Regions from separate parts of the Sodalis sp. RH22 genome, predicted to be linked through region 2. Evidence: predicted binding sites of a transcription regulator. Region 2 holds the regulator's gene; each other region holds the start of a gene.

Region 1 (5,892 bases), 710 kb from region 2:
GGGGTCGTGGGCGCCAGGGCGCATCTCATGCTTCAGGCGCTCACGCTGGCCACCAATATATCAGTGAGCCTGGCGCCGGCAGCCGTGCGGCCATCCGGGCGCGCCGTTTCTCCGTTGCTTTCTCGCCAGGCCGCGCCCGCAGGCCCGGCGGCGGCGCCACCCGCAAACAGCATCCATGAAATGAAGGGCAAGGCACCACAACGGCTACTGTTTAAGATGTTAAGCGCGGGACAAGGCTATGCGGAGCATGGCATCGGTCAAGACGCGATTGCGTTTATGTATATTTCGCCAGAAAAGGATAAGTCTTTTAGACAGAAGCGAATATCTTTAGATATCTCAGCCGGTCTGCAAGAACAGGATTACCGGGATTATATTGAAAAGAATTGCCATATCAGGACCAAAACCAACCAAGGGAAAGTATTGGGGGATAGTCTGCTTGTCACCGGCGAATATATCAGGAATCCCGTTCGTGGTTTCGCCGAAAAACTTAAGGAGTGGATCTGGGGTAATGGTGAACTTTCTGAAATAGGGGCCATACTGTTTGAAGTTGTCAATCTTGGTCATGACATCATTTTCGGGATTTACACTATTGGCGCGTACCCGATTATAAAATATACTTCGGCAAAAGCCTTGTCTGTATCAGGCCATTCCATCAATGGTGACAGCAACTGCGTCAGGAACGAATTTTCGGCTGAGGAAATGGCCAATCTACTGTTCAATACCGAGGTTGGCATTACCGACCGCAGGGCTTTTTCAAATCCACTGTTACATCACAAACCACGGGAATTGCAAAAGGCAAATGCCTTTGATCCAGACGGGGTATTTGTTCACGAAAAATATCCGACCGGTATCAATACTGTCAAACATCTTGCCGTTGACCTGGATGGCGCCATCCAGCGTGTTCGGCAAACAGAAGCGGGTGAATACATTATTCCAACTGGGCAGCAGGGTAATAACGCTAAAACTGGCCGGAAAGTTTTTTATGACGCGATAAATGATAAGATCCATATCGACGGAGATGTGCCTGAAGGGCAGGGAGTTGATTATACAGTACAAAACGGTAAGAAATTTATTAAATTATATGGCGAGAATTATGAACTTAAGTATAGCGCGGGGAAAAGAACGCACGAAGTGAAATTGCGGAACCATGACGGAACGGAATCCCGGATTCCGGTATATCATGAAAAAATCAGCCATTCTTGGCATCTTGGCACACACAATAACAAACCTGCCTTCACGTTTAGACAAGAGAAAAGAATTAAGTCGTTCAAGGTGAGGTTTGACGGCGCCTATGAATATATTCAGGTTGATAACCTTAATCCCAAACACTATGGTGCCGGTAAAATTATTGAAGTCAGGTCAAAAGACACAATGGCTATGGGTGATAATGTCATAATGAGGGTGGTTGAGCTGAAGGGAGAATTAGTGCCTGTGCGCGCGGCGGTAGTGCCCAAAAGAGGCCTTAAATATGAAATTTTTAATCGGGCTATGCCTGGCCGGCGCGGCCATCCCGTCGAGTTTGACGGTCGCCGCTGGTTGTTTGAAGCGCCGACGTCAATCCATGTCGCCAAAACGCTGCGACGCGCCATTGCCAAGGATATTGTCGGGGAGAGCGTCAACGCGTTCGATTTGTCCACGCCTGATAAGCTTGGCCTGCGCTGGGATATAAATAATAATTCATATCTGAAAATTAAAAATAAATATTTTAAAGTGAAAAGATATCCGCAAACCGCATACAAGTTTTTTCTGATGAATAATCATCGAAAAATCAACCTTCGCTTCAAGAAAAATAAATTTCATGTCGAAAATTTTAGGGAAAGGATTAACGATCTCCTTAAGATTGGCATGAGCGGCCGGGGGGGACTCAGGCCGCGTAAGCATGCTGTGGATATTCTCAAGGACCTGGATGGGTTCGACCTTGAACAGGCCAAAACACTGCTGTCTCAATACCATTTCCCCCAGGAGGGACTGTTTAACGAATATTCGTTTGCCTTGCATATTGAACAGTTTAGTGAAATTCCTCCCTGGGCAAAACGGTTTAAAATTGATGAAAGCGCCGTCAATGTGGCGCCGGCGCAAGGGCGGAAAGTGCCTGTGTTTGATCCCGATGACGAATCCGTTAACCTTGAACTCCTGCTCGGTACGCAGATTGGTGAAGGTGATTACGGTATCGTTTTCCAGGATGGCCAGGATCCCAATTGGTATATCAAGATGATGCGCCCACATCCGGATGGCGACGCCGATATAGATATTGAAATGTTGGCGGAAAAGGAGGCTGAAAGCTTTCGTTTATATTATGGCCCGGAATCGGCAAAGGTATTTGCTGATAATGATGGTAATTTTTATAACAGAATGTACAAAATTCCCGGCATAACGTTAGATTCACTTCCCGAGGGCTCCCTGCCGCACGATGCAGTTGAACGCTTTGTCGATATGCTGGAAAAACTAAATAATGTCAATATGATACACGCTGATCTCCATGGGGCGAATATGTTGTGGGATGCAGAAAGTGAAATGTTTTTCCCCATTGATATCATTGATATTAAAAAAGATTTTTTTCGCAGCGGCAACGACTATAAACACAGTCTAAACATGCGTGGCGAAGAAAGATGGGACGATGTGATTTATGAGATCAAACAAAAGATGGCGCCCTGAGGCCATGGCAAGGATGCGGCCGCTCTTTATCCGGCGATAATGAACAACGCGCCGGTGGTCACGCCAGCCGCCGCCGTGCCGCCTGGTCCAGCGAAACGTTTCGATGGCGATCACATTTTTGATGTTTCCCGCTTGTGGCTTGGCCCGTTTGTGATTATTTTCAGCCCAGCGAAACGTTTCGCTGGGAGGATCTGCCAATGAAAAAAGGATTACTGCTCAACGCCGAGGTTTCCGCGTTGATTTCCCGCTTGGGGCATACCGATGAAATCGTCATTGCCGATGCCGGGTTGCCCATACCCGCGACAGCCGCCAGGATCGATCTGGCGTTGACCCAGGGCGTGCCGGGCTTTTTACAGGTGTTCGACGTCGTGGCCAGTGAGATGCAGGTGGAAAGGGCGATAATCGCCAGCGAAATGGCCGCCCATAATCCCGCGCTGCACCAGGCGTTGCTGGCCGGGCTGTCCCAGCTGGAGCAAGCGCAGGGCAATACCATCGTCATCGACTATATCAGCCATCAGGCATTCAAAGCGCAGACCGCCCACAGCCGGGCCGTTATTCGCAGCGGGGAGTGCTCGCCCTTCGCCAACGTTATCCTCTGCTCCGGCGTCACCTTCTGAGGCATTTATGCAACCCTTACTGCAACTGAGCGGGATAGACAAGTCGTTTCCGGGCGTCAAAGCGCTTTCCGGCGCGGCGCTGACCGTGTATCCCGGCCGCGTGATGGCGCTGGTGGGGGAGAACGGCGCCGGTAAATCCACCATGATGAAGGTGTTGACCGGGATTTACAGCAAGGATGCCGGTACGCTCATATTTATGGGAAAGGAAGTTGCCTTCAGCGGCCCCAAGGCGTCGCAGGAGGCCGGTATCGGTATCATCCATCAGGAACTTAACCTGATCCCTGAACTGACGATCGCCGAAAATATCTTCCTGGGGCGCGAATTCCTTAACCGTATCGGCGGCATCGACTGGAAGCGGATGTATCGCGAAGCGGACCGACTCCTGGGCCGCCTGAACCTGGGCTATAGCAGCCACCGGTTGGTGGGGGAATTATCGATTGGCGATCAGCAGATGGTGGAAATCGCCAAGGTAATCAGCTTTAAGTCGCAGGTGATCATCATGGACGAGCCCACCGATGCGTTAACCGATACGGAAACGGCATCGCTGTTCAGTGTGATAAACGAACTGAAGCAGCAGGGGTGCGGCATTGTCTATATCTCCCATCGGCTAAAGGAAATTTTCGAGATCTGCGACGATGTCACGGTGATGCGCGACGGGCAGTTTATTGCCGAACGGCCGGTAAACGAGCTGCAGGAAGACAGGCTGATTGAAATGATGGTGGGCCGCCGCCTGGAGGAACAGTATCCGCGCGTCACACAGCGTCCGGGCGAGGAGCGCCTGCTGGTCAGCCACCTGTCGGGCCCCGGGGTGCATGACGTCAGTTTCTCCCTACGCCAGGGGGAAATCCTGGGCTGCGCCGGGCTGATGGGCGCCGGCCGTACCGAACTGATGAAAACCCTCTATGGCGCCGCCAGGCGCACCGGCGGCAGCGTGACGCTCGACGGACGTGCCGTGGTCGCCAGGTCGCCCCAGGACGGGCTTGCCAACGGCATTGTCTATATTTCCGAGGATCGCAAGCGCGACGGACTGGTGCTGGGCATGTCGGTAAAGGAAAACATGACTTTAACCGCCCTGCGCTACTTTAGCCATCAGGCCGGTTGGCTGAAACACGCCGACGAGCGGGTGGCTGTCGGGGATTTTATCCGTTTATTTAATATCAAAACGCCGTCGATGGAGCAGCCTATCGGCCTGCTGTCCGGTGGCAACCAGCAAAAAGTCGCCATTGCGCGCGGCCTGATGACACGCCCTAAGGTGCTGATCCTGGATGAGCCGACCCGGGGCGTCGACGTGGGCGCCAAGAAAGAGATTTACCAGTTGATCAACCAGTTTAAACAGGAAGGGCTCTCCATCATCCTGGTGTCCTCCGAGATGCCGGAGGTCCTTGGCATGAGCGATCGCGTCATGGTGATGCATGAAGGCCGCTTAAGCGGCATATTCCCCATCGAACAGGCCACCCAGGAAGTGCTGATGGCCGCGGCCGTCGGCAAGCTTTATCGTACCCAGCAGGAGAATCAGTAATGAATTCCCGGACTATCCCCGTTAAACGCGGCATCAGCAAAGCCTGGCTGCTGGAGCAAAAATCGTTGATTGCGCTGCTGGTGCTGATCGCCGTGGTTTCTTCAATGAGCGCCAATTTTTTCAGCCTCAACAATCTGTTCAATATTCTCCAGCAGACCTCGGTCAACGCCATCATGGCGGTGGGTATGACGCTGGTGATCCTCACCGCAGGCATTGACTTGTCCGTCGGGTCGCTGCTGGCGCTGACCGGCGCGGTAGCCGCCTCGGTGGTGGGGCTGGAAATGAATGTCCTGGTGGCGGTGGGCGCCTCCCTGGCGCTGGGCGCGGCCATCGGCGCCATCACCGGCCTGATTGTGGCGAAGGGCAGGGTACAGGCCTTTATCGCCACCCTGGTCATGATGCTGCTGCTGCGCGGTATCACCATGGTGTATACCAACGGCAGTCCGGTAAACACTGGTTTCAGCGATACGGCCGACGCGTTTGGCTGGTTTGGCATCGGTCGTCCCCTTGGCGTGCCCACGCCGGTATGGATCATGGCCGTGGTGTTTCTTGCCGCCTGGTACATGCTGCATCACACCCGCCTGGGCCGTTATATCTATGCGCTGGGCGGTAATGAAGCCGCCACCCGGCTGTCCGGCATCAGCGTCGATCGGGTCAAGGTCATCGTCTACGCGCTGTGCGGGTTGCTCGCGGCGTTGGCGGGCGTTATCGAAGTGGCGCGCCTGTCCTCGGCGCAGCCCACGGCGGGTACCGGCTATGAGCTGGACGCCATCGCCGCGGTGGTGCTGGGCGGTACCAGCCTGTCCGGCGGGAAAGGGCGCATCATGGGGACGCTGGTCGGCGCGCTGATCCTGGGCTTCCTTAATAACGGACTGAATTTATTGAGCGTTTCCTCCTACTACCAGATGATTGTTAAAGCCGTGGTGATTTTGTTGGCGGTGCTGGTAGATAACAAAAGCAGTAAATAACCTCTCCCGCAGGAATGATAAAGATGAAAATGAAAAAATTAGCTTTTTTGATGTCCGCCGTGGCGTTAAGCGCCACTCTCAGCGCCAATGCCCTGGCGAAAGACAGCATCGCGCTGGTGGTGTCCACGCTGAA
Region 2 (5,892 bases):
CTTTCTTGCGTGTTAGCCGATCGGCATGTTGATATAGCATTAACGGACAAGGCCACGGGCAGCGGCTTTTTTTCGCTCTGATAGTGATAAAACGATTGCACTGGAGTGATTTTTTATTCATATTTTATGACTATAATATCACTTCTTGATTTGTTGCGGACCGGGTAATTACATATGAATACAGATAATAGCGCAGTAACGCGGGAAACTTTCGACCAGGTTATTCTGCCGGTTTATGCACCGGCGCAGTTTATTCCGGTCCGGGGCATGGGCAGCCGGGTATGGGACCAGGACGGAAAGGAATATATTGATTTCTCCGGCGGCATTGCGGTCACTGCGCTGGGACATTGCCATCCGGCGCTGGTCGCGGCGCTGAAAGCCCAGGGCGAAACCCTATGGCACACCAGCAACGTCTTTACCAACGAACCGGCGCTGCGCCTGGCGCGCAAGCTGATTAACGCCACCTTTGCCGACCGGGTGTTTTTTGCCAACTCGGGCGGCGAGGCCAATGAAGCGGCGTTTAAGCTGGCGCGTCACTACGCCATTACCCGCCACAGCCCCTATAAAACCAAAATCATCGCTTTTCATAACGCGTTCCACGGCCGCACGCTGTTTACCGTTACCGTGGGCGGGCAACCGAAATATTCCGACGGCTTCGGGCCAAAACCGGCGGATATCGTCCATGTGCCTTTTAACGATCTGGCGGCCGTCAAGGCGGTGATGGATGATCATACCTGCGCCGTGGTGGTGGAGCCGATTCAGGGTGAAGGGGGCATTATGCCCGCCACGCCGGAATTCCTGCAGGGCCTGCGCGATCTGTGCGACCAGAATCAGGCGCTGCTGGTGATGGACGAAGTGCAGTGCGGCATGGGGCGCACCGGCAAGCTGTTTACCTATATGCACTATGGCGTAACGCCGGATATTCTGACCACCGCCAAGGCGCTGGGCGGCGGTTTCCCCATCAGCGCCATGCTGACTACGGAAGAGATCGCCTCGGTGATGAAAGTGGGCACCCACGGCACCACCTATGGCGGCAATCCCCTGGCCTGCGCGGTATCCGAGGCGGCGCTGGATGTGATTAACCAGCCGGAAGTCCTGGCGGGCATTAACGAAAGGCACGATCGTTTTGTCAGCGCGCTCCGGGCAATTGACGACAAATATCAGGTATTTTCGGATGTGCGCGGCATGGGCCTGCTGCTGGGCGCCGAACTGCGGCCGCAGTTCCATGGCCGGGCGCGCGAGTTCCTGCACGCCAGCGCCGCGCAGGGCCTGATGATCCTCAACGCCGGTCCGGACGTCATCCGTTTCGCGCCGTCGCTGGTGGTGGAGTTCGCCGATATCGAACAGGGCATGGCCCGGTTTGAACAGGCGGTGGCGCAGGTTATCGCCGCCAAACCCTAGGCGCGCGGCGGGAGACTAATGGCTTAACCGGCGCGCCAGCCAGTTGCCGTGCTGCGGCCGCTGGCGCCAGGCTACCGAAGAAATCGTATGCATCACGCCCAGATGGAACAGAATACGCCGCAGATGGCGTTCCATCAGGGTGCCGGGCAGCTCCGGCGTTTCGCCGGCGGCGTCCATCACCGGGCTGTCTGAGCTTGGGCCGTCATATTCCAGCCGTTGCTGGCAGCGCTGCAGCGCCACCTCGCAAGAGGCCAGGTACTTTTGCGCCAGCGTCGGCGTCAGCATGTAGTGATCCCGCGCCAGGATGGTCATGGCATTGATGTGCTCGACGATGAACTGGCTATGGGTCACCCATAAACGCATATCGGTCAGATAGCGCGAATTAAACGCCGGCTCCCGCATCGCCTGGCTAAGCGACGTAAACAGCGCGTTGTGCGCCTGGTTGACCTTCATGCGCGCGTAGGCCAGCGCCGCCGGCTCGGGGGCGGGTTGCAGCAGCAGCCGCAGCGCGTCCTGGCCCCGCTCCAGCGCCAGATGGGCGTTTTTGCGCAGCATACCGCTTTGCCACTGCGGCCATAACCACAGCATGCCGCCGAACGCCAGCATACAGCCGATCAGCGTATCCACCAGCCTGGGCACCAGGAAATGCGCGCCGTTCAGCGACAGTAGCTGCAACGTATACACCGCGGTCACCGTCATGCCGATCATCGCCAGGCCGTAATTTTTGCGCAACACCAGGTAAGACGCCAGCGTCAGGAACAACATGCACAGCAATACCGTGCCGTCGCTCAGCCTGAATTGCAGCGTGCCGGCGGCAATCACCAACCCCGCCAACGTGCCCAGGGCCCGATGCTGGATCCGCACCCGGGTGGCGTTATAGCCGTTCTGGCTGACAAACATCACCGTCATTAAAATCCAGTAGGGTTTGGGGAGATCCAATACCAGCCCCAGGCTGCTGCCGATGGCCAGCATAATCCCAAGCCTTGCCGCGCTGCGCAGCGCCATGGATTTAAAGGAACAGTAGCTGACCAGCGCATGCCAAAACGACAGCCGCTGCTGGTTGTCGGCCATCAGGTCGCGGCGGTAAAGCGGGCGCTGGGTACGCAGCAGCCGGGCGATACGGCTGAAATGGTAATAACAAAACTGTCCGACCGGATTATCCGGATGCCGGTCGGCAATTTTTTCCAGGGCCGACAGCGCGGTGGCCATGTTAAAACGCCCCGGCTGCCGGTGATAGAGAATATCATCCGCCAGTACCCGCAACCGCGCGGCAATCAGCCGGGCGTTATAGCGGATAACCGCCTCGGCGTGGCTTTGCGCCACCAGTTTTTGTACTTCGTCCGGCTGGTGCAGGCTGACGGCGATATGCTCCTGCAAATCCAGCGCCACCTGGAAAGAACGCAGCAGGCGTTTGTACTGCAGCTGATCATTGGCCGACAGCATATAAAGCTGCTGGTATACCTGGGCAATCAGATCAATCACCGCCTGCTGGCGGGCAAACAGCGGCGGCAGGGCGGTTTCCGGATCGGTATGCTGTGTCAGCAGGGTATATTTCGCCTCGATATAATCCGCCAGCTCCCGATACAGCAGGCTAAGAGATTCCCGCATCGGCTGCTCCTTCCACAACCGGAACCACAGGGCGTTGAACAGTCCGTACCAGGCGGTGCCGGCAATATACAGCAGCGGCGGCACGACGGGCGGCACATTGCCGGCCAGGCCCAGGGTAAAGATGGCGGCGATAAGCGCGGCGGGCAATAAACGGCCGTGCAGCGGGCTGATTTCACCGGTAACGCCGAACAGCAGCGCCAGGCCGAGCATCACCAAGGGCAATGGCACCGGCACGGCCAACAGCACCTGGATCAGCACGCTGCTCAGCGCGAACAGCGCACCGCCGACGGCCAGGCGCTTGAAAAACCGTTTATGCAGGGTATCGAGGCCGGCGATATTGCAGCAGGCAGGGACCAACGAAAACAGCAGGCCGTTTTGCAAGCTGCCGAATAACAGGCCGGCGGCCACCGGCAGGCATAGCACGATGGTTTGCCGCAGGGCATAGTTTACTTCAGGGTGGTAGATTAACCGGCGCCACATACTGTCAGCAAAAAAAGCGTGGTACGAAGCACCACGCCTGTATAACGGGGCTATCAGCGCGTGCCGTAAACAACAATGGTTTTACCGTGCGCGGATATAAGATTTTGATCTTCGAGCATTTTAAGAATACGTCCTACCGTCTCGCGGGAACAGCCGACAATCTGGCCGATTTCCTGACGAGTGATTTTTATCTGCATGCCGTCGGGGTGGGTCATGGCGTCGGGTTGTTTCGCCAGGTTCAACAGGGTTTGCGCTATGCGTCCGGTAACGTCCAGGAATGCCAGGTTGCCGACTTTTTCCGACGTTACCTGTAAACGACTGGCCATTTGCGCCGACAGGCGCATCAGGATATCCGGATTCACCTGAATCAGCTGCCGGAATTTTTTATACGAAATCTCGGCGACTTCACAGGCGGTTTTCGCCCGTACCCAGGCACTGCGTTCCTGACCTTCCTCGAATAGGCCGAGCTCACCGATGAAATCTCCCTGGTTAAGATAGGAGAGAATCATCTCTTTGCCTTCTTCATCCTTAATCAGCACCGCCACGGCGCCCTTAACGATGTAGTAAAGCGTTTCAGCCTTTTCACCCTGATGTATAAGTGTACTCTTCGATGGATACTTATGAATATGGCAATGAGACAGGAACCATTCGAGAGTCGGGTCTGTTTGCGGTTTGCCGAGAACCATTCGCTGTTATCCTCTTTTGTCATCGCTATCCCAGGTTCGGGACATCGTATTCCCTGTTACGGCGCTTGTATTATTCACTCTGACTCCGCGTTTAAACGGAGCGACGTAAGGGAACTTATTAGGGTCTGGTAATGTGATGTTCCGATCGATCTCTTGCCCTTTCATTATCATGAGGCCGATCCAGCCTTGTTTTTAGCATAGGTTTGAAGCAGTGTCTTCTGTTGTCTTGCTTCAGCATGAAGTATGTTCAGTAACATTGCCAGTTTTCCAACAAAAATGTAGTCTGCTGGAAAGCTTTTCATCAGGAGTATCATAATGCAGGCACGGGTCAAATGGGTAGAAGGGTTGTCTTTCATGGGCGAATCCGCCTCGGGCCACCAGGTTTTGATGGATGGGAACGCGGGCGAAAAAGCGCCCAGCCCAATGGAAATGGTATTGATGTCGGTCGGCGGCTGCAGCGCCATTGATGTGGTATCGATTTTACACAAAGCGCGGCAGGACGTCCGGGACTGCGAGGTCAAACTCACCTCCGAGCGCCGCGACGAGGCGCCGCGCCTGTTTACCCATATCAACCTGCATTTTATCGTCACCGGCGCCGGGCTGACCGACAAGGCGGTGGAGCGGGCGGTGACGCTATCGGCGGAAAAATACTGCTCGGTCTCACTGATGCTCGGCGCGTCGGTCAATATGACCCACAGCTTTGAAGTGCGCGACGAACGCCACGCCCCCGCCGCCTAACCGGCCCGCCAACACCGCACTCAAACCCGGCGTGTTCAAGGGAGAGCGCGCCAATGGGGTCGAATCGGGCATGGTTTCTCTGCCCGACCGAGCGCCCCATGGCACGGTATGCTAGGCCCGCCAACACCGCAGCGAATCCTGGCGTGTTCAAGGGAAAGCATGCCGATGGGGCCGAATCGGGCGTGGTGTTCCCGCCCGAGGCCTCGAGTTTACTTAATTTCCTTTCCTTCCAGCAACTGCTGTACCAGCGGCCCCATTATCAGCTCCATCGCCAGCCCCATCTTGCCCCCGGGCACCACCAGCGTATTAATATTGGAAATAAAGGAGCCTTGCAGCATCGCCAGCAGGTAAGGCAGGTCGATATGCGCCAGGCTACGGAAATGAATAACGACAAAACTTTCGTCAAGTGAGGGAATCGCCTTGGCGGCGAAAGGGTTCGACGTGTCGACGGTCGGCACCCGCTGGAAATTGATATGGGTGCGGGAAAACTGCGGCGTGATGTAGTTAATATAATCCTCCATCGACCTCACCACCGAATCCATCACCGCCTCGCGCGAATGCCCCCGCTCGCCGGTATCGCGCACCAGTTTCTGGATCCACTCCAGGTTGACGATGGGCACCACGCCCACCAGCAAATCCACGTGCTTCGCCACGTCATGGCTATCGGTTACCACGCCGCCGTGCAGCCCCTCGTAAAATAACACGTCCGTCGGTTCCGGCAACGCCTGCCAGGGCGTAAAGGTACCGGGGATCTGGTTATACGGCACCGCCTCGTCATACGTATGCAGATATTTACGCGACTGACCGCGGCCGGTATCGCCATACTGATGAAACGTATGCTCCAGCAGGCCAAAGTTATTGGCGTCCGGACCAAAGTAGCTGATATGGCGCCCTAAATCCCGCGCCTTGCGGATCGCCATATCCATTTCCGGCCGGGTAAAGTGATGAAAGCTGTCACCCTCCAGTTCGGCGGCGTGGA
Region 3 (5,892 bases), 400 kb from region 2:
GGCGACGATCTGTATTTATTTAAAGGGTCTGAAAATTCAGAACGCCTTATTATTTCGTCCCATGGAAAATATCACCAAGAGGCGGGTTTTTTCACGCCGCCGCAAGGGACTCAAGTGAGGTATGGTATAAAAGAGGGAAGAAGGCTAAGGTTGGGATTGCGGCAAGCAGCCGACAATAGCTTTACGCCCGCAGAGGTCACTCGCCGTGATTTTCAGCACAATTACCGGTTAGAGCGATTCCCTAAGGATGACGATCTTTTTGCGTCCCGCCTTGCAAGTGAGTATAAAGTGGATATTATCACCGTGCGTTCTCATGCCTCGCAAGATTTTGAAATGGTTACAATACGTACCTTGTTAAAAAACTTGGAGGACAAAGGATTGCGTTATAAAACTATTGACGGTATTTTTTGCCGCGTATGGGAGTGGGACGCCCCGAATACCTTCGTAATCAAAGATCCCATGCGCTTTCACTTGACCAAGAAATTCAGTCTTAAATAAAGCGACGGAATATCTGAATCAAGTCATCGTTTATATACAGTAATAATTGTGTGCGCGGCATGACTATAAATGTGGTGTTTTATTAGCATGTTTTCATCTTGATAAAACCTAAGAAAATCCGCGTTAATGATTTAAGTATCATAAAAGAGCTGCTGTCGTGCCATTTCATTTCGTTAAAATGATCACATGATAGAGGTAAGTGACCTGATGCAATAAAGTAATCTTATTGATTTTATTATCGAGACCGATGTTTACGATGCGTCTGCCGGCCCCTCGCCGGCTGGTGATAACGTTTGGGGCTTCAGTCTGACCGGCAACGGCTTTATTCCTCCGGCCTTGCCGTTGCGGTTGACGGACCGCTATGGCAATAGCGGATGTGCCTCCCTTACCCTTGATGCCGTGGATGGGTTCGATGCGCCGCGGGTTTTGTAAAAAAATGAGACCATCGGTAGGGCTTTGAGCATATTTATTCCTCGCAAAGTGGACTATCCTTACTCTGCAAACAGGACGCGTTAATTGGGTAACCAGGGAAAGGGGTGAGCTATTTTACAGGAGTAGTTGGTCATGATGTTAAGGGACAGACTGGCGCAGTTGCGCTATGCGCTGATGATTCCAGTGCTATTGATGCTGGCGCTGCAGATTACCGCCTGCGGCGACAAGGAGCCGGAGCAGCGCAAGGCGTTTATGGCGTTTTTACAAACCACCGTGCTGCCGGGCGGCGAGCGCCTGCCGACGCTGACCGACGATCAGAAAAAACAGTTCGGCACCTATGTGGCCGACTACCAGATCCTGCTGACCTTTACCCAGCAATATACCCAGGCGGTCAATGCCAGCCTGCTGCCGGTGCTGGATCAGGTCAGCCAGATCCGCGTGCCGCAGGATTATCTTACCCACCGGGTGGATTTGCAGCAGTCCGCAGGGGCACTGAATCTGCTGGGGCCGCAGATAGAACGCCTGAAAAAACAGGCGGATGACTCCCGCGCCGCGCTAAAGCAGCCCGACGACCTGAAGGCGGTATACGAACAGGCCTATACCAAGCTGGTGATTCAGCCGGCACAGCAGGTGACGCCGGTGGTGACCAGCGCGGCGCAGCTTGCGGAAACCCTGATCCAGGTGGGCAATTTCCTGAATATGCAGGGCAGCCAGGTGACCTACAGCCCCACGTCGGTGGCCTTTCCCACCCGGCTGCAGGCGACGCAATATAATGAGCTGATGGCCGGCCTGCAAAGCCAGCACCAGCAGCTGATGCAGGCGCAGACCGCCGCAGGGACGGCCCTGCGCTAATGACGCGCCGCGTTACACCAAGGTGGCCCGCCGGGTCACCTTTTTGTAACATATCCGCGTCATGATGGCTGTCGTGCGTGCGAGAAAACGCAGGTATTACAGCGGTAATTTTCTTACAGCTTTAGCTACGCAATTCCGCCTTTTAGCGTCTAAATCAGCCGCTATCGCCCTCTCTTCGCCGATGCCCGGCTGGGATGATAAATAATTTGTGATACAAATCACATTTATCAAACAAATACCCAGCAAGCAAGAGTGATCTCTATCACAATTTACCCGCCGTTAACTCCCTGAAGTTATAATTGTGGTTTTTTTTCATACGGAATTTGTGATGAATATCACCGATATAGGGGATAAACAGGGGGTGACATGGTGATATTCGTCACAGTTACGCCGCTGAGTACGCATTCGGCACGCAGCGTGGTAGAGTCCCGCTGCTTATAGAACTACCGACAGAGAATGCAACACTGTCGCAACAATTTTCACGCGCCCTTATTGTCCGGCGCGTATCAATAGGGGTGTTTTTTATGTCTTCTTCGGATATCAAGGTCAGAGTACAAAATTTTGGCCGTTTCCTGAGCAATATGGTGATGCCGAATATCGGCGCCTTTATTGCCTGGGGGATTATCACCGCGCTGTTCATCCCCACCGGGTGGACACCCAACGCGACGCTGGCTAAATTAGTCGGCCCGATGATCACCTACCTGCTGCCGTTGCTGATCGGTTATACCGGCGGACGGCTGGCCGGCGGCGAACGCGGCGGCGTGGTGGGCGCCATTACCACCATGGGCGTGATTGCCGGGGCGGATATGCCGATGTTCCTCGGCGCCATGCTGGCCGGTCCGTTGGGCGGCTGGGCGATTAAACGTTTTGACCGTATGGTGGACGGCAAGATCAAAAGCGGCTTCGAGATGTTGGTCAACAACTTCTCCGCCGGCATCATCGGCATGATCCTGGCGATTATCGCCTTCCTGGCCATCGGGCCGCTGGTTGAAATCCTGTCCCATATCCTGGCGGCGGGCGTGAACCTGATGGTACGCCACGATTTATTGCCGCTGGCCTCGATCTTTGTCGAACCGGCAAAAATCCTGTTCCTGAATAACGCCATCAACCACGGCATCTTCTCGCCGTTGGGCATCCAGCAGGCTACCGCCACCGGCAAATCGATCTTCTTCCTGATTGAAGCCAACCCGGGTCCGGGCATGGGCGTGCTGATTGCCTACATGATTTTCGGTCGCGGCAACGCCAAACAGTCCGCCGGCGGCGCGGCCATCATCCATTTCCTGGGTGGTATCCACGAAATCTATTTCCCTTACGTGCTGATGAACCCGCGTCTGCTGATAGCGGTAATCCTCGGCGGCATGACCGGCGTGTTTACCCTGAGCGTGCTGCACGGCGGCCTGGTTTCCCCCGCTTCGCCGGGTTCCATCCTGGCGGTGCTGGCCATGACGCCTAAAGGCGCCTATTTTGCCAATATCACCGCGGTCATTGCGGCGTTTGCCGTGTCCTTCGTTATCGCCTCGATCCTGCTGAAAAGCATGAAGGCCAAGGAAGGGGACGATCTGGAAGACGCCACCCGCCGTATAAAAGACATGAAAGCGCAGTCCAAAGGCATGGCCGCGCCGGTTACCGCCGGCGCCACCGGCGACCTGGCTTCGGTACGTAAAATCATCGTGGCCTGCGATGCCGGCATGGGCTCCAGCGCCATGGGCGCCGGGGTACTGCGTAAAAAAGTCAAGGAAGCCGGGCTGACCAATATCAGCGTCACCAATACGGCCATCAACAGCCTGCCTGAGGATGTTGACCTGGTGATCACCCACCGCGACCTGACCGAGCGGGCCATGCGCCACGCCCCGCAGGCGCAGCATATCTCGCTGACCAACTTCCTGGACAGCGGGCTGTATACCGATCTGGTGGCGCGTCTGGTCGCGGTGCAAAAGACCGAAACCAATCAGAATAAAGTCATCACCACCCTGGACGACAGCTTCGAAGACAGCGAGCAGAACCTGTTCCGCCTGACCGCGGCCAATATCTTCCTCGGACGGCAGGCCGACAATAAGGAACAGGCGATCCGTTTTGCCGGTGAACAACTGGTCAACGGCGGTTACGTGCTGCCGGAGTATGTGGAAGCGATGCTGGATCGTGAAAAGCTGACTTCCACCTACCTGGGCGAGTCCATTGCGGTTCCCCATGGCACCATCGAGGCCAAGGATAAGGTGCTGCGCACCGGCGTGGTATTCTGCCAGTATCCGGCGGGCGTGCGTTTCGGTGATGAGGAAGACGATATTGCCCGTCTGGTGATTGGTATCGCCGCGCGCAATAACGAGCACATCCAGGTCATTACCAGCCTGACTAACGCGCTGGACGACGATGCGGTTATCCAACGCCTGATCAACACCACCGACGTAGATGAAGTGCTTGAGCTGCTCAAAGGCGGCAAAACGGCCTAACCACAGCGCGGGCGATGGAAACGGTTGTATTTGAGAGGGGGCCTGCGTTGGCCCCTTTTTAACTAAGAGAATCCAAGGTTAAATCTATGAAAGCATTACATTTCGGAGCAGGTAATATCGGACGCGGCTTTATCGGTAAATTATTGGCCGATGCCGGGGTGGACGTGGTGTTTGCCGACGTTAACCAAACGGTGCTTGACGCCTTGAACGCCAGGCATGAATACGAGGTCCATGTCGTGGGCGAGCAGTCCCATGTGGAAAGGGTCCGGGGCGTCAGCGCCGTTAACAGCACCGGCGCGGAAGTGGTGGCATTGATAGCCGACGTTGATTTGGTAACCACCGCCGTAGGGCCGCAGATCCTGGAACGCATCGCCGGTACCGTCGCCAAAGGGTTGATCGCGCGCCATGACGCGGGCAATACCCGGCCGCTGAATATTATCGCCTGTGAAAATATGGTGCGCGGCACCAGCCAGTTGAAACAGCATGTCTTAAAGGCACTGCCCGAGCAGTATCACGCCTGGGTGGCGCAGCACGTCGGTTTCGTCGATTCCGCGGTGGATCGCATCGTACCCCCGGCCGAAGCCGGAACCCAGGATCCGCTGGCGGTGACGGTGGAAACCTTTAGCGAGTGGATTGTGGATAAAACCCAGTTTATCGGCGAGCCGCCGGCTATCGCCGGCATGGAGCTGACTGATAATCTGATGGCGTTTGTCGAACGTAAGCTGTTTACGCTTAACACCGGCCATGCCATCACCGCCTATCTGGGCCAGCATGCCGGGCATAAGACCATCCGCGACGCGATCCTCGACCCCGACATCCGCCAGGTGGTGAAAGGCGCCATGGAAGAAAGCGGCGCGGTGCTGATTAACCGTTACGGTTTTGAAGCCGCGAAACACGCCGCCTATATCAATAAGATCCTGCAGCGCTTTGAGAATCCCTATTTACATGACGACGTAGAGCGCGTCGGCCGCCAGCCGCTGCGTAAGCTCAGCGCCGGCGACCGGTTGATCAAGCCGCTGCGCGGCACCATGGAATACGGCCTGCGCCACGACAACCTGCTTAAGGGCATCGCCGCCGCCATGCATTATCATAGCGAGCAGGATCCCCAGGCGCAGGAATGGGCGGCATTGCTGGAAAAATCAGGCCCCGGAGCGGCGCTGGCGCAGGTCTCCGGTCTTGAGGAAGACGGCGAGGTGGTAGCGCAGGTGGTGGATCTTTATAACGCCATGCAATGATGATGAAGATCCGGCGGCGGGCAATATCCCGCCTCCGGGGGTTACATGGTGTTCGGTGATGACGGAAAATACTCAACTGTACGAAAACCAGGTCCTCGAACAACTGAACGCCGGCACAACGGTCAGGGATTTGATGGGCGCGGCGGTGGAATTATTGGCCGAGGCGGTCAATATTCTGGTGCTGCAAATCTTTCGCAAGGATGATTACGCGGTAAAATATGCCGTGGAGCCGCTACTGATTGGCGCCGGTCCGCTGGGCGAACTACCGGTGCGCCTGAAGCTGGTATACGCCCTGGGCGTTATCAGCCGACAGGAGTATGAGGACGCCGAGCTGCTGATGGCCTTGCACGAGGCCTTGCAGGACGATCCCAAGGAATACCGGTTTACCGACGATGAAATCCTCGGCCCGTTCAGCGAACTGCACTGCG
Region 4 (5,892 bases), 530 kb from region 2:
TTGCAGCTCATCGCGCAGGTTTTGTTCGGGGATGGCGTAAATCTTGTATTCCAGGGAGCGGCTGGCCGCTTCCTTTTCCATTTTGGTCACCACCAGCGAGGTGGACATGCCCGCGGAACAGGCCAGGACGATACGTTTCATAGGTATTCCTCTTATTTATCTTCGTCATCGAGCGTTAACGCCAGGGTGCGGGTAGCGCTTAAGCGGGCGAACCAGGCGGCGGATTTTTTCGGCTGCCGGCGCAACTGTTGCTGCAGGTCGATTTCAATCAGACCATAGCGGTTTTTAAACGCGTTCATCGGCGAAACATTATCGGTAAACGCCCAGAGCATATAACCCAGGCAGCGCGCGCCCTCCTCCCGGGCTTTTAACGCCCAGTACAGATGTTCGGCGATAAAGTCGATGCGGTAATCATCCTGGATCACGCCGGCGGGGTCTTTAAAGCGTTCCTCATGTTCAACGCCCATGCCGTTTTCGGCGATAAACCAGGGCATATCCGGATAATCGCGGTTCATCCGCTGCGCCATGTCATAGACAATCCGGGGATGGATTTCCCAGCCGCGCGAGGGATTCATCCGCCGTCCCGGCAGCTCGAACGGCTCATAATAATATGCCGGATGGAACGGGGTATTGTCATTCCACTGGCGGCTGGGGGCCTTGACCCGATGGGGATAATAAAGATTAATCCCCACCTCATGCACCGGATAACGGCGGATAATATCCAGTTCCTGCGCGTCGTACTGCCACTCGACCCCATGGCGGCGCAGCAGTTCCATTAACTCCGGTGGATAGACGCCCAGCAGCAGCGGATCGAGGAATACCCGGTTATAAAACAGATCGTAGAGATGCGCCGCCCGCTGGTCATGGGGAGCGCTGGAACGGGCATAGGTCACCTCCGGATTAAGGATAACCCCGAGCGATCCGCCGCCGCGCCGGTAGCCTTGTTCTTCAAACAACTGTACCAGCCGGGCGGTGGCGATGATTTTATGATGGTTCCACTGCATCCATTTATGGGTATTCTGTTCATAGGGATAACGCAGGGCATCCAGGTAAACCCGGGTCTGCACCACGATCGGCTCGTTAAAGGAAAACCAGCGCTTCACCTTGCCGGCATAACGCGCGAACACTTTTTCCGCGTAACGGACAAACAGTTCCACCACCCGCTTCGACTGCCAGCCGCCATGGCGTTCCAGCAGGCAGGCAGGCAGCTCGTAATGCTCCAGGCAGATCATCGGCTCAATACCCTGCCTGATCATCTCATCAAGAAAATTATCGATATAGGCCGCATAGTCTTCATCGACAATCACCTGCTCGTGATCCACCAGGAAACGCGACCAGTTGATCGAGGTGCGGTAATGCGTCAGCCCGGCCTGCTTCATCAGCGCCACGTCTTCGGCGTAGCGATGGATAAAATCGGTGGCCACCGCCGGGCCATAGCCGTTATGCCAGACGTGGCGGTCCTGCTGGTACCACAGGTCGAGATAAGAATCCTGGCCCGGCTTCTTGCCGCTCCAGCCCTCGGTTTGCCAGGCGGACGCCGCGGCGCCCAGGATAAAATCCGCCGGGATGGCGATGCTAACCTTGCTCATGTCCGTCCTCACGATGACTTAAGGGTTTGCGCGCGGGATGCTTCGCTCATTTCCGCCGCCAGCTGCGCCTGGTCCGCGCGGCGCGACGCCACCTGGACAAAAGGCAGATAGATCAGGAACGACACCACGATGCAGCACAACTGCGTAATCACCGCGCCCATCGATCCGGCGGTGGACAGCCAGGCGTTAATCAGCGGCGGCGTGGTCCAGGGCACCATCACCACCGCCTTGTCGGCAAAACCCAGGCTGGTGGCGAAATAGCCGATGGTGCCGGTGACCAGCGGCGTAATAATAAAAGGAATGGCCAGGATCGGATTAAGCATGATCGGCATGCCGAAGATCACCGGTTCATTAATATTAAACACCGAGGGACCAAGGGATAATTTAGCGATTTCTTTCATCTCCTTGCGCTTGGATGTAAACAATACCGCCATTAATAATCCGATGGTCAGGCCGGAACCGCCGATGCTCATATACACATCCCAAAACGGCATGGTAATGATATTGGGAATATCCTTGCCCTGTTCAAACGCGGTCATATTGACGGTAATGGCGCCGAGCAATAAAGGTTCGCGAATCGGCTTAATCATTTGGTTGCCGTGAATGCCGATGACCCAGAACATCTGGGCGACGAACATCAGCACCAGGATGCCCGGCAGGCTTTGCACCACCGATTCCAGCGGCTGCTGTACCACCTTATATACCGCATCGTACAGATACATGCCGGTCACGCGCTGGAAGACGAACCCAAAGGTCGCCAGCAGCAGCACGGTAATAATGGCCGGGATCAGGGCGGTAAAAGACGCGGACACATTGGGCGGCACGGTATCCGGCATCTTGATGCGGAATTTATCCACCTTTTCCAGGCGCGAATAAACCTCCACCGATAAAATCGCCATAAACATGCCGAGGAACAGGCTCTTGGTATCCGAGAACTGCCGCGCAAGCACGTCCTTGACCACCATCATCTGGTCGCCGACCATTAACTGCAGCGTGGTCGGCGTGACGGCGATAAAACAAATTACCGCCAGCAGCCCGGGAAATAAGGTGCGGGACCCATTAAGCCGGCCCAGCTCGATACCGATTAGGAATACCGCGCCGATGGTTAAAAAATTCAGGGTGGCGTAGTTAATACTGCTCATAATAGGCTTGAGCGTCGCCAGCGGCGCGAAGAAACTAAAACTGGCGAGGCCGTTAACCGGATCGAGCACCATATTGGAGATCAACACCGAAAACGCGCCGACAATGATGACCGGCATTAAGGTAATAAACGCCGCCTTGATCGCCATAATATAGCGAAAGCTATTAAATTTAGTGGCAAACGATCCCAGAGAATCGATCATACGATCCTTAAATGACATGACACCACCTCATCATCAGTGAGTTAAGCCTATTGATATGCACGTTTGCCGGTAGCCGGCAGGTTTTATTGTGGGTTTGGCATACCAAAAACTAGCGTAACTGAATTTATTTTCTGTGATCATGCTCTCACAAGCCAACATTGGAATTCCAATATGATGAAATTACCAAATTTGGTATACCAATAGAGGTGGCGAATGGAAGATTTTGAACAAACCGTGATGGAATTGCTGATTAACGCCGGCGAAGCCCGTTCCGAGAGCATGAGCGCCATCCAGTCGGCGCGGGAACGCAACTGGGACGAGGCGCGGGAGAGGATGGACGCGGCGCGCCAGGCCTCGCGCCGCGCCCACGCCATCCAGACGCGGCTTATCGGGCTGGATGAGGGAACGGGCAAGGTGCCGGTCAATTTAATCATGGTCCACGCGCAGGATCATTTGATGACCGCCATGCTGTGCCAGGATCTGGCGCAGGAATTTATCCTGCTGCGCCGCGAGCTGGCGGACCTGGCCGCGCGCTGATCCGCACGGGCCTTAAGCCGCGCCGGCGGCGAATGGCCGGCGCGGCCTGAAGCCCGCGGCCATGTCGGTGCAGAACGGTGTTTTAATTTTTAACACTCTTTTAGCGGCCAACCGTTGGCTTCGCCGCGGGGGGAGGATATGATGCGAATCACCACTTTCTTTTAACATATAAACTACCATGTCGTTTCATTCTCCTAAAGAAGTCGCAGCAATCGCTGTGCAAACGGGCGCCACCAAAAGCCGCGCGCCGCTCCCCTATTTACTGGTGCTCGGCTGTCTGGCCGGTGCGTATATCGCGATAGGTTTTATGCTGGATATCCATGTGACCGCCAGCCTGCCCGCCGACTGGGGGTCGTTCGGCGTCTTTTTAGGGGCGGCGGTGTTCCCGGTGGGGCTGGTGCTGACGCTTATCGCCGGAGGAGAACTCCTGACCGGCAATATGATGACGCTGCCTATTGCCTGGCTGGCGCGGCAAATCTCTTTTATGTCGCTGATACGCAACTGGTTCTGGATTACCGTCGCCAACTTTGCCGGCAGCATTTTGATTGCGTGGTTTTTCGGCCACGTGCTCGGCCTGACCGAAGGCGCGTTCCTGGCCAAAACCGCGGCCACCGCCCAGGCAAAGATTTCCGCCGATTTCCTGCACGCCTTTATTTCCGGCATCGGCTGCAACTGGCTGGTGAGCCTGGCGGTATGGCTGGCATACAGCGGCAAGGATGTGGCCAGTAAGATCCTGGGTATCTGGTTCCCGATCATGGCGTTTGTCGATCTCGGCTTCCAGCACGTGGTGGCCAATATGTTCGTGATTCCGGCGGCGATTTTTGCCGGGCAGGCGACCTGGGCGCAGTACTGGGGCAACTTCCCCGGCGTGTTCCTGGGCAACGCCGCCGGCGGCGCCATCTTTGTCGCGCTGGTCTATTATATTGCCTATCGCCCCATGGCGTCCGACACCGCGGCCGCGGCGCCGTTGCCGGCGGCCGGGCGCAGCAAAGCCTGAGTTCCCGGGTACCGCCGCGCCGCCGGCGAAGACCCCGCCGTTTTGGGTTACAAGCGTTCCAGCGCCAGCAGCTCATCCAGCGTCTGGCGGCGGCGGATCAGGCGCGGGCAGCCCTGCGTGAACAAGACTTCGGGCAGCAGCGGGCGGGTATTGTAATTGGATGACATTGAGGCGCCGTAGGCGCCGGTATCATGGAACACCAGGTAATCGCCCACCCGGGCGGCGGGCAATGGCCGCGGCTCGATGCCGCCGCCGGCCAACTGGGTAAACACATCCCCCGATTCGCACAGCGGGCCGCCCACCACCGTCGCTATTTCCGCCCGGCCGTCCGGCTCGCCGCCGTCGGCCGGGATCAGCGAAATATGGTGATAGCTGCCGTACATCGCCGGGCGCATCAGATCGTTGAAACCGGCGTCCACCAGCACGAAATGGCGACTGCCCATCTCCTTGACCGCCTGCACCTGCGCCACCAGCGCGCCGGATTCCGCCACCAGGAAACGCCCCGGCTCGATTTCCAGCGTCACCGGATGGCCCAGATGGCCGCTGATTTCACGGCGCGCGGCATCCCACAGGCCGAAGTAATGCCCGGTGTTGATCGCCTCCTCGCCAAACCGGTACGGCACCGACAGCCCGCCGCCGGCGGAAATGGCGTGGACATCCTGGCCGGAGGCGATAACTTCCCGCACCATCGCCGCGCAGACCTGGCGCAAATGGTCATAATCCACGCCGGATCCGATATGCATATGCAGGCCGACGAGCTTTAAGCCGTAGCGCCGGATTTGCGCGATGGCCAGCGGCAGGTCGGCATACCAGATCCCGTGCTTGCTGTTTTCGCCGCCGGTATTGGTTTTCTGGCTATGGCCGTGGCCGAAGCCGGGGTTAATGCGCAGCCATACCGCATGCCCGGGCGAATGCCGCCCCAGTTGTTCCAGCATATCCACCGAACCGGCGTTGACCGGGATGGCGAGCTCCACCACCCGCTGCAGGGTCGGGCGGTCAAAGACATCGGCGGTGAACACCATATCAGCCGGCTGTTGTCCCGGGCGGTAGCCCGCCGCCAGCGCCCGCTCGATTTCACCCAGGGACACGGCATCGACCTTTACCCCCTGCTCGCGCATCAGGCTCAGGATATGGATGTTGGAGCAGGCCTTCTGGGCAAAACGAATCACGTCGAACTGCCGCAGCTGGCGGATGCGCTCGTTAATCACTTCGGCTTCATAGGCCCACACCGGGCCGCCGTATTGCCGGGCCAGTTGCCGCAAATTGACCGCGTTAAGCGCGCTTTGGGTGTGAAAAAGGTTATGTGGCATGGGGTTCCCGTCGGTGTTACCGCTTTGAGCCTATTTTTATCTATTACTGGCTATCGATAAAATATCTATTTTAGCGTCAGCTATTCACCTATGATATGGGTTTAGGGGCCGGGAGC

The links. The regulator CRP, encoded in region 2, controls carbon source genes, mostly activating them, when cyclic AMP is high. The targets are predictions, from matches to a motif close to ATGTGANNNNNNTCACAT.
Region 1: the regulator CRP is predicted to act here: its motif matches at 2,754-2,771, upstream of rbsD (D-ribose pyranase).
Region 3: the regulator CRP is predicted to act here: its motif matches at 2,033-2,050, upstream of ACL2XN_RS18335 (PTS mannitol transporter subunit IICBA).
Region 4: the regulator CRP is predicted to act here: its motif matches at 3,064-3,081, upstream of ACL2XN_RS22565 (PTS sugar transporter subunit IIC).

Annotation. Positions count from the first base shown of each region.
Region 1 is NZ_CP178731.1:3,726,617-3,732,508, reverse strand. Features, by position in the region: gene ACL2XN_RS16925 (hypothetical protein) at 1-2,655, shown strand, start outside; gene rbsD (D-ribose pyranase) at 2,853-3,272, shown strand; gene rbsA (ribose ABC transporter ATP-binding protein RbsA) at 3,280-4,791, shown strand; gene rbsC (ribose ABC transporter permease) at 4,791-5,759, shown strand; gene rbsB (ribose ABC transporter substrate-binding protein RbsB) at 5,783-5,892, shown strand, end outside.
Region 2 is NZ_CP178731.1:4,434,346-4,440,237, forward strand. Features, by position in the region: gene ACL2XN_RS19995 (aminodeoxychorismate synthase component II) at 1-16, shown strand, start outside; gene argD (bifunctional acetylornithine/succinyldiaminopimelate transaminase) at 175-1,401, shown strand; gene ACL2XN_RS20005 (YccS/YhfK family putative transporter) at 1,417-3,489, opposite strand; gene crp (cAMP-activated global transcriptional regulator CRP) at 3,543-4,175, opposite strand; gene ACL2XN_RS20015 (hypothetical protein) at 4,343-4,531, opposite strand; gene ACL2XN_RS20020 (OsmC family protein) at 4,491-4,913, shown strand; gene ACL2XN_RS20025 (phosphoribulokinase) at 5,123-5,892, opposite strand, start outside.
Region 3 is NZ_CP178731.1:4,039,057-4,044,948, forward strand. Features, by position in the region: gene ACL2XN_RS18325 (RHS repeat-associated core domain-containing protein) at 1-498, shown strand, start outside; gene ACL2XN_RS18330 (DUF3053 domain-containing protein) at 1,066-1,782, shown strand; gene ACL2XN_RS18335 (PTS mannitol transporter subunit IICBA) at 2,307-4,229, shown strand; gene ACL2XN_RS18340 (mannitol-1-phosphate 5-dehydrogenase) at 4,316-5,464, shown strand; gene ACL2XN_RS18345 (MltR family transcriptional regulator) at 5,523-5,892, shown strand, end outside.
Region 4 is NZ_CP178731.1:4,959,586-4,965,477, reverse strand. Features, by position in the region: gene ACL2XN_RS22575 (PTS sugar transporter subunit IIB) at 1-141, opposite strand, end outside; gene ACL2XN_RS22570 (glycoside hydrolase family 1 protein) at 153-1,589, opposite strand; gene ACL2XN_RS22565 (PTS sugar transporter subunit IIC) at 1,598-2,950, opposite strand; gene ACL2XN_RS22560 (PTS lactose/cellobiose transporter subunit IIA) at 3,146-3,469, shown strand; gene ACL2XN_RS22555 (formate/nitrite transporter family protein) at 3,648-4,466, shown strand; gene lysA (diaminopimelate decarboxylase) at 4,514-5,776, opposite strand.